2 regions of the Acetobacter sp. P5B1 genome follow, and region 2 is predicted to be linked to the other one. Evidence: riboswitches for the same ligand, from Rfam matches in the RefSeq annotation. Region 2 holds a riboswitch; the other holds the start of a gene.
The links. Region 2 has a riboswitch for cobalamin ahead of cobG (precorrin-3B synthase). Riboswitches for the same ligand answer to the same signal wherever they lie in the genome.
Positions count from the first base shown of each region.

Region 1: another riboswitch for cobalamin. It lies ahead of KP703_RS10280 (TonB-dependent siderophore receptor); the one in region 2 lies ahead of cobG (precorrin-3B synthase).

Region 1 covers NZ_JACRVS010000015.1:30,114-39,924, reverse strand. Annotated here, with positions in the region: gene KP703_RS10295 (hypothetical protein) at 1-5, shown strand, start outside; gene KP703_RS10290 (PepSY domain-containing protein) at 34-1,476, opposite strand; gene KP703_RS10285 (hypothetical protein) at 1,473-1,892, opposite strand; cobalamin riboswitch at 1,933-2,145, opposite strand; cobalamin riboswitch at 2,247-2,457, shown strand; gene KP703_RS10280 (TonB-dependent siderophore receptor) at 2,703-4,835, shown strand; gene KP703_RS10275 (mechanosensitive ion channel domain-containing protein) at 4,874-7,306, opposite strand; gene KP703_RS10270 (hypothetical protein) at 7,425-7,670, opposite strand; gene KP703_RS10265 (ABC transporter ATP-binding protein) at 7,760-8,536, opposite strand; gene KP703_RS10260 (ABC transporter permease) at 8,533-9,318, opposite strand; gene KP703_RS10255 (UDP-glucose/GDP-mannose dehydrogenase family protein) at 9,515-9,811, shown strand, end outside.
Region 2 covers NZ_JACRVS010000007.1:82,387-92,197, reverse strand. Annotated here, with positions in the region: gene KP703_RS06230 (ABC transporter substrate-binding protein) at 3-1,049, opposite strand; tRNA gene KP703_RS06225 (tRNA-Asn) at 1,171-1,246, shown strand; gene KP703_RS06220 (RidA family protein) at 1,522-1,872, opposite strand; gene panC (pantoate--beta-alanine ligase) at 1,902-2,741, opposite strand; gene KP703_RS06210 (aldo/keto reductase) at 2,838-3,893, opposite strand; cobalamin riboswitch at 4,015-4,260, shown strand; gene cobG (precorrin-3B synthase) at 4,387-5,619, shown strand; gene KP703_RS06200 (precorrin-8X methylmutase) at 5,622-6,251, shown strand; gene KP703_RS06195 (precorrin-2 C(20)-methyltransferase) at 6,251-6,976, shown strand; gene cobJ (precorrin-3B C(17)-methyltransferase) at 6,973-7,731, shown strand; gene KP703_RS06185 (cobalt-precorrin-6A reductase) at 7,701-8,507, opposite strand; gene cbiE (precorrin-6y C5,15-methyltransferase (decarboxylating) subunit CbiE) at 8,635-9,811, shown strand, end outside.

The sequences.
Region 1 (9,811 bases), on a different contig from region 2:
AGTAAGGGCTGTTTAAAAACTCTGTCAGGCTGGTCAGCCGGGCCTTTTCATCCGACTGAGGCGTATCAGTCTGAGGCGTCGGATACCGATAATGACGCCTGACAGAAACACGCACAGCACGCCACTCAGGAGCGGCAAGGCTATGCTCCAATGTGTGGGGGCGTCACGCAACCACGGCCAGAAATCGAGATCGTGAAACCCGTAAACCAGCCAGCGCGACTGGCGGGCTGGCTGATCCAGCATGGCCAGCGCCGCGCCGGATTGTGCATCCAGATAGATCAAGGTGCCGTCTGCGGCCTGCGCACGCCAGACGGGAAAATGCCGTTTATGCGTGGGGCGGCTGAAGTAATAGGCGTCTGCGCTGGTGAGGAGGGTCAGGCTCTCTGCTGTTTTAAGCAAGCCTGCAGGACGTAGAAACTGGACAAGTTGCCCTTTGGTGAGAGGGGCGGGGGCGAGTGTTTCGTGCAGCCTTTGAAAGCCAGATTTTTGCAGGGCTTGCAGGAAAACATGCCCGTCCAGCAAGGTGCTTTTCACGCCGGTCCAGCCGGTAGGGGCTGCGGTGTCAAGCCGGGAAAGCAGAGCCTGAATCTCTGCACCCGTCACGGTGCCGGTCACGCGCAACGGGTTCACCGCGTCCGGTTTGCTGTGGAACAGGCCGCCCGGTGACATGCTGAGCAGCCCGGTTGTTACCCAGAGCAGGGCCAGCACGCCAAACATCGTTCCACTGAGATGATGGACACAATGCCACCCCCGGTAAGGCGTAAAAGGGGACTTGCGCCGGAGCCGCAGAACGCCAATCCACAACCCGGTAACCGTCAGAAAAACGCCTGTGCCAGACAGAACAATCACGACCTGCTGCCAGAGAGAGGGATGTTTGCGCAGCACTGCCGGATAGAGCCAGTGTGGGATAGCGCCAACCCATGCCCATACGCGGGTCGTGCGGGTTGTAGCCTGCATGACCTCGCCTGTCAGAGAGGAGACGTAAACCTGCGTGTGGGGAACGTCCGGGAAGAGAAAACGATAAAATCCATGTTCCCGGCCATGAGTATCCAGAACCCACTGGTCGTCCGTGGTGAGGCCGTCAAACACTGGCTGACCTTGTGTGCCAGTCGTGCGGGCATAGCGTAGGGCGCTGGTGGCAGCATCTGCCGGGGGAATGCGGCCCGCAAGGCCTGTGCGCAGATCAAGCGCAAAAGGCGGCCCGTTTTCCGGGGTGAGCGTCAGAGCGGGTTCCTGCCCAACCATGCTGATCTGGAACGCCTGAAAGCGTTTATTCCTGTCGAGATCACGTAAATTCGGAAGGTGTGCAGGCCACTGGATTTCTGCCGGACCATGGGCAAGGGCACGGTCATCCGGCTGAGGCCATGTGTGCCAGAGCATGACAATGCCGGACGCGCACCAGCCTGCCATCAGCAGCCCCATGCCAAGCCCCAGCCATCTGTGCGTCAGATAAAGCGCTCTGCGGAGTGCCTTCATGCGGGGGCGTTATACAAAGCCATGGCGGCGGCCTGTGCGCCGCGTGCCCAATGCACGGCCACATAGGCCTGCACAATCTGCTGTGCGGCCTTGGGTGCCATATCCAGAGTGAACGAAGGCATGGCTTCGAGATACTCAGTGGCCGTTAGCAGAAGGGGGCGAAAAGCCTCTTCCAGCATGGCCCCGCGTTCCCGGTGTGTGGCGGGCAGGCGGGGTGTCAGTTTCAGGAAAAGCGCTTGGCCGTTGCGTGCAATAACGTCTTCCTGCTCCGGGGGTGGCAGCAAAGCCAGACGGGCGGCCTGCAGGGCATGGAAACGGGGCGGGCATGAGTGCAGCAGTCTGACAAAAGCCGGGTGGTAAGCCTCAGCCGTCCGATATGGGCGGGGCAAAGAGGAAAGGGGCGAGAACGGTCTCACTGTGTTTACTCCTGCCTTCCGGTACATCCCGCCCGGCGGCACGGTCCTGAACGACAACAGCAGGTCTCCTGGCTCGCGGATACGCATCTGAGCCTTACCTTCCCGGTTGTTCACCAGTGGCCTGCCGCGTGGCAGAAAAGGCCCAGACATACCGCCTACAGTTGCGGGAGCAGCGACCGACTGAGCCGTGCTTAACGGCCTACGGTCTTCCCTTTTAACCCGCTTGCGCGGGGCTGTTGACTGATGCGGGCAGAGTGTACGCAAACCCGGTTTTTCGCAACAGCAGGAATTAGGGGTCGTTTTTTATCATGCGTGTAGCCGCACTTTCGTTGACAAGCTTTTGCGGAGCATGTTTACGCTGCACCCAGCTATGGTGCCTTCAGGCTGTGTGTGCAGTCGGAGGGCTAAGAGGGAAATCGGTTCAAGCCGATGCTGCCCCCGCAACTGTAAGCTGAGAGGATTTGCGGCATCCATGCCACTCCCCGTGTGGGACATGGGGGGGAAGGCCGCTGCGAGATCCGAAGACCAGCGAGCCAGGAGACCTGCCATTGCCCGAAAGTCACGGACGGAGCTGCCATACGGGGTGATGTGGCGGCGAGGCACGGTTTGCTCAGTGCTTCCACCGCGGTGACGTTTTTTGGAGCGAACCCCGTGCGTCCACTCTCTTACGCCCTCAGTCTCCTGCTGGGCCTGAATTCCGTTTCCATCGTCTATGCGGCAACACCCGAGGGATCGGGAAATCCTGATGCCAGACCTTTGAAAAAAAACAGAGGTCCTCAGCAWAAAAAGCAGGAAMCCCCTGTGCCCGCCATGACGGCGGCAGGCGCGGAATATATTACCGCTTACGGCAAGACAGCGCCGCTTCAGGCCGTGCCAGCCGTCGGTGGCAAACTGGGGCTTTCCATCCAGCACACACCGGGCACCATTAATGTCGTGTCCCATGATCTGATGATGCAGCGTGGCTATGCGCAGGCCGAGGCGGCAGCAGACAGCGCCCCCGGTGTTTCGTCCGGTGGGTCTCCGGGTAGCCCGGCGCAGCTGATGATGCGCGGTTTTACCGGGAACCAGATCTTGGTGCTGCATGACGGCCAGTATTTTGGCCCCACCACCATGATCAACCGGCCCCAGAACAGCTTCAATCTGGAAAGTGTGCAGGTGCTCAAAGGCCCGTCCTCCGTGTTGTATGGGCAGGGGGCTGTGGGTGGCACGGTGGACATGCGTACCCGAAACCCGACCTTTGATGGCCCCCACGCCAATGCGCTTATCTCCTATGGCAGTTTCAATACATGGAATGCGGGCATAGGTGGCTCTGTGCCCATTACGCAAACGCTGGCATTGCGTACGGACTTCAGCCGCACGTCTTCTGACGGGTTTGTAAAAGGGGCTGATCCGCACTCGGATGATTTCACGACAACCCTGCTCTGGAAGCCGACATCCAAATTCACTGCCCGGCTGAGCATGGATTATCTGACAGACCGGCTTTCTACCTATTACGGTACACCGCTGGTGGATCTTTCCCAGACGGGCGGGCGTGTGGGCGGTCTGCTGAGTTCCAGTAAGGGGCTGGGCATTACCCGTGCATCCCTCTGGCGGTATTATAACGTGCGGGATGGTAAGGCCGGGTCCGTCAACGCCACGCCCACTTTGCATCTGGACTGGCGGGTGAACAGCCATGTTCTGTTTCATAACAGCAGCTACTTCATTTATTCCAAACGGCGCTGGAATAATGCGGAAAGCCTGACCTACCTCAACAGCCCCGGCAGCACGGACGCCGCAGGCAATGCCATTGCGCCGGGGCGTATCGGGCGAGACCGGTTTTATGTGTATCAAAACCAGCATCAGGTTGGGGATACGCTGCACGCGCAGTTTGATTTTTCCGTCTTCGGTATGAAGAACCGTTTTGTGCTGGGTGGGGATGCCTATTATCTGCGCTTTATCCGCAACCGTGGTTTTCCTTCGGCGGATTATGCGGACAGTGTGTCTCTGGCCAGCCCGGAATCCACGCAGCTTGGGTCTTTTGCGGGGGAATATCCCTTCATGAAATCTCCCACCACGATGGTGCAGGCAGGGCTGTTTTTGGAAGATGTTCTGACCATTCGCGATAATCTGCGGCTGGTGGGCGGTTTCCGGTATGACTGGCTTTCGCTCGACCGGCAGAACTACACGCAGGCCGGGCAGTTTAACGCGGCTACAAGTTTCAAAGGCCATTATAACCCGGATAATTTCCGCATCGGGCCAGTGTTCGATATTACGAAAAACATCAGCGTATATGGGGTTTATACGACAGGGGAAGATCCGCCGGGCTCCAACCTGTTTCTGGTTAACCGGGGGCAGTTCACCCGCCTCAGCCACTCCCGGCAGGGCGAAATTGGCGTAAAAGCTAGCCTGTGGGACGGACGCTTCACCACCACGCTGGCGCTGTATGACATCAGGCGGACCCGCATGCTGGTTTCTACCGGGCCGGATACGGTAGCGACCGCCGGTGTGCAGAAATCGCGTGGGGTGGAATGGCAGGGTGATTTGTCCCTCAACCGGCACTGGAGCCTGTCCGGCAACGTGGCCTACACCTATTCCCGCTACGGGTCATTTCATCCCAGCGCCTCGGTCGATGCATCGGGCAATCAGGTGCCAGATGTGCCTGCTGTTACGGCTAATCTGTGGGCTATCTGGTCCCGTGTGGGGGATCTGCCGCTCGATCTGGGGGCGGGGATGCGCTACGTGTCGGCTCGCAAAGGGGACTATGCGAATACGCTGTCTCTGAAGGATTATGCGCTGGTCAATGTTTTTGCAGGCTGGCATGCCTATAAAAACATTACGGTCTATGGCCGCATCGACAATATTGGCAACAAGCACTTTATCCAGTGGGCGGACACCAGCTACCCGAGTGAGGTCATGCTCGGTGCGCCCCGGTCCTTCTCCATCAGTGCGCAGGCGGATTTCTAAAAAGAAAAGGCCGGATGAGAAGCCCGGCCTTTTTTGTTCTACTTTGCGGGTTGGATGAGGGTGCTGGGCACCGTGACGGGTATCTGATTGTCCTGAAAGGCCTGCCACAAGGCAAACAGGGCCTCACTGCGCACTGTGGCAGTGTCCATCCCTACACGGGCGCGGGCGGTGCCGGTCAGAACGGCGGAGCCGTCCGTCACGGAGGTGATGCTGGCGGTTGGCACAGGCTGGTCTTCCACATTTTCGCAGCCTGCCAGCGTGCAGGTCATCACATTCATGGCTTTGTGCAGATCAGACGTAAACGGTACCTGCAGCGGGATGGTGAACACGCCCGGCTTTTCCGCCCGCGTGGCGTTGCGCACTGCGGAGGTGATGAATTGTGAGTTTGGCACAATCATCGTGGAGCCATCAGCCAGTTTGATATTGGTGGACCGCACGCTGATGCGCGCGACCTCACCATGCGCCCCGGCAATATCGACCACATCCCCAATGGAGACGGGGCGTTCGGCCATAAGAATAATGCCGGACACAAAGTTCTGCACAATGGACTGCAAGCCAAAACCGATACCAACGGACAGGGCGCTGACAACCCATGTCATGCTCTTGACCGTGACCCCGAGAGCGGAGGCCATGCACAGCCCGATGACGATCCACGCGCTGTAGGTCAGAATATTCAGGATGGAGGCCTGCGCGCCAATATCCAGCCGCGTGGTGGGGAAGAAGTGCAGGCGGAACCAGTTCCTGACAATCCGGATGGCGTAGTGGCCCAGGATAGGCAGCCCGGCGCACAGCAGCACGGCATCCAGCGAGAGGTTGAAGCTACCTTCCGTTGCGGCCTGCCCTTTAAAGATGGACAGAATACGACGGCCAACCTGAGAGGGATCAAAATCTGCACCCGCCGTGGCGACAGAAAAGGCGACAACCAGCAAAAAAACGCTGATCAGCCCGGGGATAACCACACTCGCCTGATCCACCAGCCGGGCAGGGAGGCCCAGCCTGACCAGATGGGCACCAACCGGCGCTCTGGAGGGGAACACGCTGCTACCCAGTGCGGTGGCCAGCAGGGCCACCAGCAGCAGGCCCGTCATGGTGATGGCCATGACGGAGACCCACGAGATGATGGTGTATCCCAGCGGGATATAACCCGTCAGCACGGCCCCCCAGCAGACAATGGCGATGGTGGTGACAAGTGTTCTTAAAAGCGGGGCGATCTCGGCAGAATTGGTCTCAGGATTATCCTGCTGGGCCGACAGGCGCAGCTGACGCGGGATGGCAAACAGCAGCGGGCTGACGGCGAGCGTATAAAGACCATCCAGAAGCTGAATGGGCAGGAGCCCCAGCCCGCTCTGGGTATCCACATAACGCAGGACGCCGCGCACAATCAGGGCGGAGGCAAACCAGAAGGGGAAGAGGCGCAGGTTGCGCGCCAGCGTGTCCGGCATGGGGAAGACGCGCCATTCCGGCCTGCGGGAGAGGATGCTCATGCCCAGTTCCAGCACAAACCCGCACAGTGGAACCTGCGCTGCCACCATATCGGCCAGAGCGGAGAGATCATCCGCGACGGCATCATTATTAAAGCTGATGGCGTTCCAGATGATTTGAAACGCCCCGCCCCATGCGACAACGCCAATGAGTGAACAAATGACGGCAGCTGTAATGGGGCGAATGCGGCCTGTCGGCAGAAAGCGGGAGACCAGCATCCGTACGGGCGTATGGCAGAAAAAATGCAGCGCCAGCAGCAGGCCGGAGAGCGCCAGCGCCCCCAGCGTGAGTAACGCATGCTGGCCGGTAAAGGCATTTTTCAGCACCACACCAATCTCGGAGACCAGAGAGGCTGCACGGTCCCTATCCTGTTTGGCGGTGCTGGAAAGCTGAGACCAGAAATTAACCCCAAGCGGCGTTGGGAAACGCTGCGTCATGGTGGCCTGCTGGATGGCCGTGCCATGCTGGCGCAGTTCCTGCATGAGTTGCTGGGCTTCCAGCTGGTAAAGCCGCAGGCGGGTGATGCGGCCGGAAATGTCCTGCTGTCTGGCCGTCAGCATTTTGCGCTGCTCGGTAATGGAGGCGGGTTCAGAGGCTTCCGGCTTCCCCAGAATATCGACAAAGCTCTGATACACGCTCTCATACGGCTTGATCTGCGTCAGCAGAGCATCCGTCTTGGTGGCAACCGCCGTTGCGCGGCGCAGCAGCATGTTCAGGGCGTTGGTATTCTGGGTGGTGGAGTAATCTTTTCGACTGCCAACATAGATCGCGCGGATCTCATCCCCCATCGCATTCAGCGTCGCATCAGACGCAAAAAGCGTGATGTCTGCAATCAGGGGGGCGGGCGTTTGGGCCGGAGAGGCGGGTTGTGTGGCAGGTGTTTCGGGCTGTGCCGCCCGTGCCGCCGGGCCTGAAAGTATCGGGTGGAAAAGCCCCGCCAGAACCAGACATAAAACAGAAAAAAGAATGCGGAACGGCTGGCGAGTCATAAGGCTTCTCTAAACTCCGGCACAGGGAACATGGAGGTCCAACGTGCCAGAGAACCCGGAGGTTGCGAAGAGAAGGCTCTCAGGAGCGGAGGCGGTGAGCCTCCCGGTCAGGCTGAGATCAGGAAGAAGACGTCTTTTTGCTCTTCTTGCCGTCTTTGCTTTTGTCGTTTTTATGCATCTGGAGCGGGTCGGCGTCATCTGCTTTGGTGGATTTGCCGGTTTGCGCTGTTTCCTGCAGATGGTCCTTGTAGCCGTATTTTTCCCACTCTGCTGCCGTCGTCATGTGGCGCGGCTCACTCTTGCCGAACATCCCGCAGGAGCAGAGCGTAAAAGCACATACCAGCATCAGAACCGCGTGTTTCATGGTCTTGTTCCTGTGTTTCAATCCGGTTGTGCTTCTATCTCACCCGGCGGGGAGGGGAGCAAGTGGAAAAGTCCGCCAAAGCGCACCGTTTAGCGGCGGAGTTCCATGGTAATGGGGCCTTCTCGCCGCCCGTGGGTAAACTGGTCCACCATGGCGTTCCCGCTGTTCATCAGCGAGCTTGCCGGCCCCTGCCAGATCAGCTGGCCCTTGTAGAGCATGGCGGCCTCATCCCCGATGCGCTGGGCGGAGGCCATGTCATGCGTAATGGCAATGGCGGTGGAGCCAAGTTTTTTCACACAGTCCACAATCAGCCCGTCAATCACAGCACCCATAATGGGGTCCAGCCCGGTTGTGGGTTCGTCAAAAAACAGAATGTCCGGCTGGGCGGCAATGGCGCGGGCCAGGCCGACCCGCTTTTGCATGCCGCCGGAGAGTTCGGACGGGTAGAGTTCTCCAACGGTCGGGTCCAGCCCCACCTGTGCGAGGATGCTCCCGGCGTGGCCACGGGCGTCCTTGCGATTCAGCCGTTTGAGCGCCAGCAGGCCGAAGGTCACGTTCTCCCACACCGGCAGACTGTCAAACAGCGCGCCGTTCTGGAACAGCATGCCAATCTTGCCGCGCAGGGCGTCCTGCCTGCGGGGGGAGGCGGTGATCATGTCCTCGCCATCAATCTCAATGCTGCCCGCATCGGGCGTAATCAGCCCCAGAATACAGCGCAGCAACACGGATTTCCCGCTGCCGGAACCGCCGATAATCACAAAGGACGTGCCGGGCATGACATCCAGATTGATGCCATCCAGCACCTTTTTGGAACCGAAGGACTTGTGAAGGTCCCGGATACGGATTTTGGGGAGGGTGCCGGTCATTGTGAGAAGAACAGATCCGTCAGGAGGTAATCAAAGGCCAGTAGCAGGATGGATGCGGCCACCACGGCGGAGGTCGTGGCGGTGCCAACGCCTTCCGCGCCGCCTTTGCTGTTATAGCCGTAATAGCAGCCCATCAGCGCAATCAGGAAGCCGAACAGGGCGGCTTTGACCAGCCCGACGGTCACATCAATCACCTTCACGGAATTCAGCGTGGCGGTGATGTAGGCATGGGGAGAAAAGCCGAGCTTGACGACGGAGACGGTAAAGCCCCCGGCCACACCCAGCACGTCCGCCACCAGCACCAGCAGCGGCAGGGCAATAATGCCCGCCAGCAGGCGCGGGGCAACCAGATATTTCATGGGGTTGGTGGAGAGCGTGGTGAGCGCATCCACCTGATCCGTCACCCGCATGGTGCCAATTTCCGCCGCCATGGCCGCACCTACGCGGCCCGCGACCATCAGCCCGGCCAGAACCGGCCCCAGTTCACGCGTTACGGCCAGCACCACAATGCCGGCAATGGCGCTCTGCACATGGTACTGCGCAAAGCCGGTGTAGGATTGCAGGGCAATCACGCCGCCGGAGAACAGGGCCGTGAGGGCCACCACAGGCAGCGAGAAAAACCCGGTTTCCAGAAACGTGGACAGGAACACGCGCCCGTAGAACGGTGGCCTGACGATATGAGAGAGGCCGGAGAGGGCAAACAGGGTCAGAGAACCCGCCGCGCGTATCAGGCCGAGGGTAGTACGGCCCAGTTTGGCCACAAGATCGAGCAACATATCCATCCGGTCAGGCGGTCCGGTCCTGTTTCTTGGTGAATGATAAGAAGCGTCAAGCCGTAGCGTGAAGTCAGGGGGCCGTCAAAGGTCGGGTTATAAAAATGCGACATCAAGCATTGCGACATCCGCCCGCTAAGGGCATTGGTGTCAGCCAGTTTTGAAGTCCACCCTATGGATAATGAGTAAGGCAGGAGGGCAGGGAATGCGCATAGCCATGATCGGCGGCGGGTATGTCGGGCTTGTATCAGGCGCGTGTTTTGCCGAGTTCGGCATTAATGTCGCGATTGTTGAAACCAACCCCGCGCGTCTCTCCGCTTTGCGGGAAGGCCGTATTCCTATCTACGAGCCGGGGCTGGATGCGCTGGTGGCGTCCAACAGTCAGGCAGGCCGTCTGACGTTTGGCGATGATATTGCCAGTGCCGTAGCCGGGGCTGAGGCTGTGTTTATTGCCGTGGGCACGCCGCCCCGCAATGGCGATGGCGCTGCGGATATGCAGTAT
Region 2 (9,811 bases):
AATCAGCCGTTCAGCACATTGCGGGTCGAACGCCGGGCAATCGCAGAGGCAGCTTCTGTATCGGGGAGCAGGCCGATCAGTTGCAATTCATCACAATACTGGGCCATCTGCTCGCGTAGTGCATGACCCGTCACCGGGCTGATGGCGGGTTGATGATGCAGCATGGCGCGCATGGCGTCGGTGCTGACATCTGCGGAGTCATCGGCGACGAGTGTCGCGGCTTCATCCCGGTGCTGATTGGCCCATTTTGCGGCATCGCGCAGAGCCAGAGTCAACGCGGTTGCAGCATCCGGGTCCGTGTCCAGCGCGGCCTTTGAGGCTCCAAGGATCAGACTGGTGCGGTCCGCATAATGGCCCGTATTGCTGCCAACCAGTTCAGAAAACAGGTCCGCATGGCCGTTCAGCAGTTGCCAGGCCAGCGGGTCATGCGCCACGACGGCATCAATGGTGCGCGCGCGGGCGGAGTCAACCATCTGGTCTGCTGGCATATCAGTCCAGGTAATGCCGCCCATGGCATTAATGCCCTTGCGGCGCATCATGATGGCGAAGAAAAATTTATCCGCAGCATTCTTATCCGGCATGGCCACTGTGCGACCCACAAGCTGGTCCAGCCGGGTGATGTTTGCCCCCCGCCGCACCAGCAGGCGGAACGTGCCGGGCTGAATGCCCAGTATGAGGCTGGCAGGCAGACCGCCATACAGACGAGGGAGCCAGGTTAACGCAGGCGCGACGGCATAGTCCGCTTTACCGGCCGCCAACGCATCCAGTGCCTCATTCCCATTTTGCGGGGTGGAAACGCTTTCCACATCCAGACTGTAGCGGGCAAAAAACCCCTTCTGATACGCCACGGCCAGCACCGGGGCTGTGTCCGAGTGCGGCCAGATCAGCTTGAGTTTGCGATACTGGCCATCCGGCTGCTTGCGTGGTGGCCGATTATGCGCGTGGTGTTCAAACGCACCCACGGCTCCCGCTATGGCCAGCCCGGCAAGGCTGGTCAGAACAATTCGGCGGCGGAAGGCCGGGTCGGAGGAAGGTCCTTGTGCGCTCATGCTTCTTTCTTACCACGCGGGGTTTTCAGCGTCGTCTGCTCATAAAAACATGCAACACAAAAAAAATGAAAAAAGGGGGTTTACGGCACCCCCGGATCACGGTTATACGATGCCTCGCTGATCCCGAATAGCTCAGTTGGTAGAGCAAGCGACTGTTAATCGCTGGGTCGTAGGTTCGAGTCCTACTTCGGGAGCCAGCCTTTCTTCTTAAAATTCAAAATAGATTTTTACGCTGTAAGCTATGGCATTTTGCTATGCAGTTTGCGTCGAGAGGTCTGTTGTTCTGATTCCAGTGGAACGCGTTCTGGCTGACCGTTTCAGTCCCAGACTGCTGCGCTCTTCATGCTTCCCAAAAAATCCGTTCAAAGCATCCGTCATGGCAAATCCGCTGTGGGCGGCGCTATGTGTTTATGAAACCAGAAAGGCTGCTCTTTTCCGTTTCACCCGGAAGAAAGCAGCCTTTTTGTCAGCCTCAGCGCAGAGCGGCGATGCCGGTCAGTTCCACGCGCCAGTCCGGGTTGGCGAGTTTGGCTTCCACGGTGGCGCGGGCAGGTTTGTTGTCACGGTCCAGCCAGGCATCCCATGCCCGGTTCATGCCCGCCATGTCGTTCATATCTGCCAGAAAAATCTGCACGGAGAGCAGGCGGCTTTTATCTGTGCCCGCTTTGGCCAATAGGGCATCAACCTGCCGCAGAATGTCCGCCATCTGCCCTTCTGCATCCGCAGAGGCATCATCTGCGACCTGGCCGGCCAGATGCACCAGTCCGTTATAAATTACTGCGCCTGTCAGGCGTTCTTCGGGGTCAAGGCGTGTAATCGTCATGGGGTTTTCCCTGTGTGTGCAAAATGGTTTCAGACCACCGGCATGTTATCAATCAGCCGGACATCGCCCAGACTGGCGGCGACAAAAAGTCGCGAACCGACCTCAGCCTTTTCAACAGTGCCAAGTGATTTTTCAGAGCGCAGATCCAGATAGTGCACGGTAAAACCCGCATCTTTCAGGGTCTGTGTGCAGTGTTCCAGAGCGGCGGTAACAGGCTGGCCAGCTTTCAGAGCCGCAAGGCAGTCCATCAGAGCCTTCGGCAGATGGCTGGCTTGTTCCCGCTGGGCCGGGGTGAGGCGTTTATTCCGTGAGGATAAAGCCAGATGATCCGCTTCCCGCACGGTGGGAACCGGCAGGATAGTGAGAGGCAGGTCGAGATCCGTCACCACCCGACGGATAATGCAGAGCTGCTGGAAATCTTTTTCCCCAAAAGCCGCGATGTCGGCACGGGTTTGCATGAACAGCTTGGTGACAACTGTTGCAACGCCATCAAAATGGCCGGGCCGGTCTCCGCCGCACAGCATCCGGTCAGGGCCGGACACGCTGATACGGGTGCAAAAGCCGGGCGGGTAGATCTGCGTTTCATCCGGGGCGTACAGAACGTCCACCACGCCGGTTTCTGCCAGAAGCGCTTCGTCGGCCTCCAGACCGCGGGGGTAAAGCTGGAAATCATCCGGGTTGTTGAACTGGATCGGGTTGACGAAGATCGTCACAATCCGGCGGGTGGCTTTGCCGTCCAGTGCGCGCACCAGCGTCAGATGGCCTTCGTGCAAAGACCCCATGGTGGGCACCAGCCCGATTGTTTCACCCTCATGGTGCCACTGCGTGACAATTTCGGCCAGTTCGTGTCTGGTTCTCACAAGCTTCATGACGCATCCCGGTTTGCGATAAAAGGGAAGGACAGCCGCCCGCACGGTTTATGCACGAGAAAACCGAGGAGGGCGGCTGTCCGGCCTGCGCCCGTCTTACTGTGTTTTCAGGAACGGTTCCAGCAGCACCCGGTCCGCAGCGCTCAACCGGCTGGCGGCAGTGCTGGCCTGATGCCAGTATGGATAAAGCAGGGGCGGCAGGCTGGCCTGATTGAGGCGGCTCAACTGGTCTTCCGACAGCACCAGTTCGGCAGCTTTCAGGTTGTCTTTTAGCTGGTCTTCCGTGCGCGCGCCGATAATGACGGACGTAATAGCCGGCCGGTGCATGGTCCATGCCAGAGCGATCTGGGCGGCGGATACGCCATGCTCTTCGCCAACAGCAATCAGCACTTCGACAATATCGAACAGCTTTTCCTTGTCATGCACCGGCGGTTCACCAAAATCTTCAAGCTGGCGGCCCTGCGGGGTGGGCTGGTTACGGCGATACTTGCCGGACAGCAGGCCACCTGCCAGCGGACTCCAGACCTGCACCCCAAGCCCCTGATCAACAGCGGCGGGCAGTAGTTCATACTCCGCATCCCGCGCCTGCAGGGAGTAATAAATCTGCTGGGAGACAGGGGCAATCAGCCGGTTCCGTTCAGCGACGGAAAGCGTTTTCATCACCTGCCATGCGGAGAAATTGGAAACGCCTGCATAGCGGATTTTGCCCGCACGGGTCAGGGTATCCAGCGCTTCCAGCGTTTCATCCAGTGGGGTAAGGCCGTCCCATTCATGCAGATAGTACAGATCAATATGGTCCCGGCCCAGACGCTTCAGGCTGGCTTCACACGCGGCAATCAGATGCAGGCGGGAAGAGCCTTCCCCATTCGGACCGTCCTGCATGCGAAAGCGGGCTTTGGTCGTCACCAGAGTTTCCTGCGAGCGACCTTTCAGGGCTTCTCCCAGAATGGTTTCAGACTCTCCGGTGGAATAGACGTCTGCTGTATCAAACATGTTGATGCCAGCATCCAGACACAGGTCAATCAGGCGGCGGGCCCCCGCTGTATCGGTATTGCCGGTTTTGGCAAAAGAGCCTTTGCCCCCGAATGTCATGGTGCCAAGGGTAAAGGCGGAAATACGCAGGCCGGACCGACCGAGCTGGCGATACTGCATCATTCTGTTCTCCGTGCGTGTGGCGGGTAAGGTATGAGCCCCTTGAGAGCTGACGGCTCAGGGCCTTTGTTTCAAGAGTGCAGGGCTGCGTACACAGTGTTTTGACATCTCCCGGAGAGCCTGCTTAACAGGACGCGATGGTTCCCGCTTTGGGATGAAAAGGGAAGTACGGTGAGAACTCCGCTGTTTCTTGGCCGTCGCTGCCCCCGCAACTGTATGTGACATCAGGCTTGTTCCAGCACTCTGCCACAGGGTGTTGTACCACTGGAGACCTCTCCGGGAAGGTATGGAACGAGTGAGAAGCCCCCGGAAAACCGGTGGTTTTGTGTCATCAGCCAGGAGACCTGCCATCTGATTTCTGGAGTGTCATGCCTGGCGGGGTGTCCAGTGCGTGATGGCGCGTTGCGATGCGCGCTACCGTCTGGCTTGTCCGGGCGGCCTTGGAACTGCACCCCCATGCCGCTTTGTGCGGTGTGTTGCCTGAAGGGTGTTCATGTCGGCCGCATTTTCTGCACCTGTGGTCAAAGGATGGTGTCCCGGCCTGTTTGCGCCCATGCAGGCGGCGGACGGCTGGCTGGTGCGCGTGCGTCCGCCTCTGGGCCGGATGACAGCAGCGCAGGCCCATCTGCTGGCAGATGTTGCGGAACAGGACGGCAATGGACAGATCAGCCTGACCAACCGGGGCAACGTGCAACTGCGCGGCTTTAGTCTGGAAGCAGCGCACGCTTTCCCGCAGCGTATGATTGCGGCTGGTCTGGGACAGGCTGACCCGGAAACCGAGCGACGCCTTGCTCTTCAGGTTTCTCCTCTGGCGGGGATAGATCCTGCCTGTGCGACAGAGACTATGCTGTGTGCTGACGCTCTACGGAGCGGCTTGATAGACCATCCGTCTCTTTCTGCCCTGCCTGATAAATTTGGTTTTTGCGTTGATGGCGGCGGATTTTTCCCGACAGGATCTCTGCGTGCCGATATTATGCTTCAGGCTGTTGAAAGCACGGCATCCTCAGAGGCTGGCTGGCGCGTGGTGTGTGGGAGTAGCTGCTCAGAGCCGCAGACCGTGCATGAGGGCGTGCAGATAGCCCTTGCTCTGGCGGAGGCTTTTGTAAAACGCGGTGAAACGCAGCGGCCTCTTCGCGAGCCAGCTATCGGGAAACAGCTGTTTGCAGAAATTGGACTTAGGGGCGTGTCAGCCGCCGGGGCAGAAATGCAGAACGGAAGCCTTCTTGCCGCGCGGGCAGGCCATCTGACAGGCTCAGCTTATGCTGCCGTAGCGCCGCTAGGGCGTCTGACGGCTACAACGCTTCGCGCCTGTGCGCACGTTGCGCAGCAAGGAGATGGCGTGTTGCGGATGACGGCATGGTCTGGGCTTGTTTTTGCCGGTCTGAAAAAAAATCCTGAAATTTCTGGAATGATCACGCACCCTGATGATGCACGCCTGCGCGTTTATGCCTGCATTGGCGCGCCGGGATGTGCGCAGGCTGCTGGAGATGTGGGGCGCGATGCGCTGGTCCTTGCGCCGTTCCTGCCGGATAAAGCCGATCTGCATGTATCGGGCTGTCGTAAGGGCTGTGCGCATCCCGGTGCCGCAACGGTCACGCTGGTTGCCGGGAGTGAGGGCTATGGCATGGTGCTGCAGGGCACGGCCAGCGATGAGCCGATTTGTATTCTGCCAAAAACTGAAGATGTAAGAGCTTTTTTGCAGGCTCTGCCTAAAGGAGACGTTTGAATATGCAGGCTTATGATTATATTCGGGATGGAGCCGCTATTTATAAACGCTCCTTTGCCACCATCCGGGCAGAAGCGGACCTGCGCGGCTTTTCGCCTGAGCAGGCGCAAATCGTCGTCCGGATCATTCATGCATGCGGCATGGTGGATGTGGCGCAGTCTGTGGCGATGACGGAGGATTTCGTCTCTTCAGCAAGAGCATCCCTTAAAAAATCCTGTGCTATTCTTTGTGATTCCGAGATGGTCGCGCATGGTATTACCCGTGCCCGTCTGCCTGCGGAGAATGAGGTCGTGTGTACCCTGCGGGATACCCGCACACCGGAACTGGCTAAGGAGATTGGCAATACGCGCTCCGCTGCCGCGCTGGATTTGTGGGGGGAGAAACTGGCCGGGGCCGTGGTAGCAATCGGTAATGCCCCCACGGCGTTGTTCCACTTGCTGGAACTTCTGGATGCCGGTGCACCGAAGCCTGCGGCTATTATCGGTTTGCCAGTCGGCTTTGTGGGCGCTGCGGAATCCAAGGACGCTCTTGCAAAAAGACACGATGTTCCATGGCTGGTTGTGCACGGGCGGCTGGGAGGCAGCGCCATGGCCGCGGCGGCCGTGAACGCACTTGCAAGTGAGGTTGAGTGATGGCGCACGGCACGTTGCATGTGGTGGGTGTCGGGCCGGGTGACCCGGACCTGATGACGCTACGGGCAGTGAAAGTCCTGCAAGCAGCACCGGCGGTGGCGTATTTCTGTCGGCATGACACGCAGGGTCATGCCCGGCGTATTGCACAGGCGCATATTGCCCCAACCACGCAGGAAATCCGGCTGGCGTATCCGTTTACAACCGAGATTTCCGTCAAAGATCCCGCATATCATACGGACATGAACGCGTTTTATGACCGCTGCGCGCAGGATCTGGCCACCGTTCTGGAACAGGGGAAGGATGTGGCTCTGCTCTGCGAAGGTGATCCCTTTCTGTATGGCTCAGCTATGTATCTGTTTGACCGCTTGCGCAGCCGGTTTGCAACGCAGGTTGTGCCGGGCATTTCCGCCATGAGCGGATGCTGGTCACAGGCGGCGCGGCCTATGACGCATGGGGATGATGTGTTGTGCGTGCTGCCCGCCACCATGCCGGAAGAGGATCTGGCGCACTGGCTGGAAAAGGCCGATGCCGCTGTGGTGATGAAGATTGGCCGCAATATGCCAAAATTACGTAAGGCGCTGACACAGGCAGGGCGTTTGCCAGAAGCTGTTTATGTGGAACGCGGCACACAGCCAGAGGCGCGGTGTTTGCCTCTGGCAGAGCAGGAAGGGCCTGCGCCCTATTTTTCACTGGCGTTGGTTCCTGGCAGAAAGGGTGTCCGATGACGGGGTCTGTCAGCATTATCGGGCTGGGACCGGGCAATGTGCTACAGCGCACGCCACAGGCTAATCAGGCGCTCAGTCGGGCGACGGATCTGGTTGGCTATGGGCCGTATGTGGAGCGCGTTGAGGCGCCTGCATCAGTTGTGCGGCACAGTTCGGATAACCGGGTGGAACTTGAGCGGGCGCGTCATGCGTTGGAAATGGCCATGCAGGGGCGGCATGTTGCTGTCGTGTCCGGTGGGGATGCAGGCGTGTTCGGCATGGCCAGCGCCGTGTTTGAGGCCGTAGACCATGGGCCGCAGGAATGGCGCGGGCTTGAGATTACGGTTGTCCCCGGTGTCAGCGCGGTTCTGGCTGCATCGGCACGGCTGGGAGCGCCTCTGGGGGGCGATTTCTGTGTGATGTCGCTTTCTGATAACCTCAAGCCTTGGTCTGTTGTTTTGCGCAGGCTGTCTCTGGCTGCAGAGGCCGGGTTTGTGATTGCATTGTATAATCCGCGCTCCAAAGCACGCCCGACGCAGTTGGGCGAGGCTCTGGACCATTTGCGCGGATGCCTGCCGGGATCAATCCCGGTTGCTTTTGCGCGGGCCATGGGGCGGGAAGATGAGGCCGTACGTTTGTCCACTCTGGCAGAAGCTGATGCCACATGGGCGGATATGAGCACGCTGGTGCTGATTGGCTGTGTAGCCAGTCATCTGATCCCGCGTCCAGACGGGAGCGTGTGGTTTTATACGTCGCGCAAGGTTGAGGCGGTCTGATGCGTTTGCAGCCACGCCATAGCCTCTTTCGGCGTGTCTACTCTCGGGCAGGCAGGGTGTGGCGGGCGCTCAACCATAATCACCGGGCAATGCAGGGTGCGAGCCGCTTCCAGTTTTGGAAAGGTTGCCGTTCCGCCAGAGTTTTTGGTGACCAGAATATCAATATGATGCGCCTGCATCACCGCCAGTTCTGCCGCGTAATCAAACGGTCCGCGCGCGGACAGGCATGTGGTGTGCGGGGGCAGGCTGGTTGGGTCTGGTGCATCAATGGAGCGCAGCAGATAGGTGTGTTGCGGGGCAGCGCAGAACGGTGCGACCTCCTTGCGTCCGGTTGTCAGAAAAACCCGCAAGGGGTGCTGGCCATAACCTGCGGGGGCCGCCAACAGGCTGGCAGCTACGGTCAGGCTGGGGACACTGTGCCACTGGTCTTCCGCAGTGGGGAGCCACGCCGGGCGTTCCAGCCGAAGCAACGGGAGCTCCAGGTCTGCGCAGGCTTTGGCGGCATGCTGGCTCATGGTGGCGGCAAACGGGTGCGTGGCGTCAATCACAGCTTGAATAGCATGATGATGCAGCCAGTCTTTCAGTCCTTTCACGCCTCCAAATCCGCCAATCCTCACAGCGATATTGGGCAGATGCGGGTTTTTGGTCACGCCAGCCAGAGAGAGTGTGGGGGCAAAAATAGCCTCATGTTCCAGCAGACGGCACAGGCCCGAGGCTTCCGTCGTGCCGCCCAGAATCAGCACGGGCAGGGGTGCAGAGGCAGCAGAGAGGGGCATGGCGTGCTGTATCCTGAAGGAACGTATGGGTCTTTCCATAGCGACCGGCATGGGGTTTCTGCAAGTTGGAGGCTCCGAGAGAGGATGAGCGTGACGAGGGCAGCGCGGAACCGGGGAGAGAGATGTGATGTCTGATGTCTGGCTGACGCTGATCGGTATTGGGGAGGACGGGCTGGACGGCCTGAGTCCTGCTGCCCGCACACTGCTCTCTCATGCGTCGTATGTTGTGGGGGGCGCACGGCATCTGGAACTGGCGGCTGAGAATATTCAGGGAGAAACGCTGGTCTGGCCGTCACCTTTTCAAAAAGGTGTAGAGGCTGTTCTGGCCCGTCGGGGCATGCCGGTCGTGGTGCTGGCGTCTGGTGATCCGTTTTTCTATGGCGTTGGTGCAACGCTGGCCAGGTATGTGCCCCCGGAGGAAATGCTGTGTTTGCCTGCGGCCTCGTCCATGTCTCTGGCCTGTGCGAGTCTTGGCTGGGCCTTGCAGGATTGTCGGGTCGTGTCTTTGTGCGGGCGGCCTATGCAGCGTATGAGGCCATTTTTGCAGCCCGGAGCGCGGCTGATTGTGCTGTGTGCGGATGAGCAGTCTCCGGCTCAGGTTGCGGAATGGCTGACGGAGTCATGCTTTGGGCGCACACGTTGCCATGGGCTGGAAGCGCTCGGCGGCCCAAGAGAACGGCGGTATGATTTTGAGGCGCGGCACGGTGTGCCCGTCACTCCCGGCAGGCTGACTATTCTGGCGCTGGAGATTGTACCGGACAGCCGGACGTTTAGCCTTTCTCTGACTTCGGGCCTGCCGGATTCCTGCTTCGAGCATGACGGGCAGATGACGAAACGCGAAATTCGTGCCGTGACGCTTTCGTCTCTTGCCCCGCGTGCCGGGGAATTGCTGTGGGACGTGGGGGGCGGCTCTGGCTCTGTAGGGATTGAGTGGATGCTGGCAGACCCGTCCTGCCGCACCATCACGCTTGAACCCGTGCCGGAACGGGCTGCACGGATCGCCCGGAACGCTCTAAAGCTGGGTGTGCCCGATTTGCAGGTTGTGGAAGCGCGTGCGCCACAGGGTTTTGAAAATCTGGAACGCCCGGATGCTATTTTTATTGGCGGAGGCGGAAGTCGTGCTGATGTTCTGGAAGGCGCATGGGAGGCTCTCAAACCCGGCGGTCGACTTGTGGTTAATGCCGTGGTGATGGAAACGGAAGCACGGCTGATGCAGGCGGTGCAGGAATGGGGCGGCACACTGACCCGTCTGGCAGTCTCCCGCATGGAAGGGGTTGGGCAGATGCACGGCTTCCGTCCGGCTA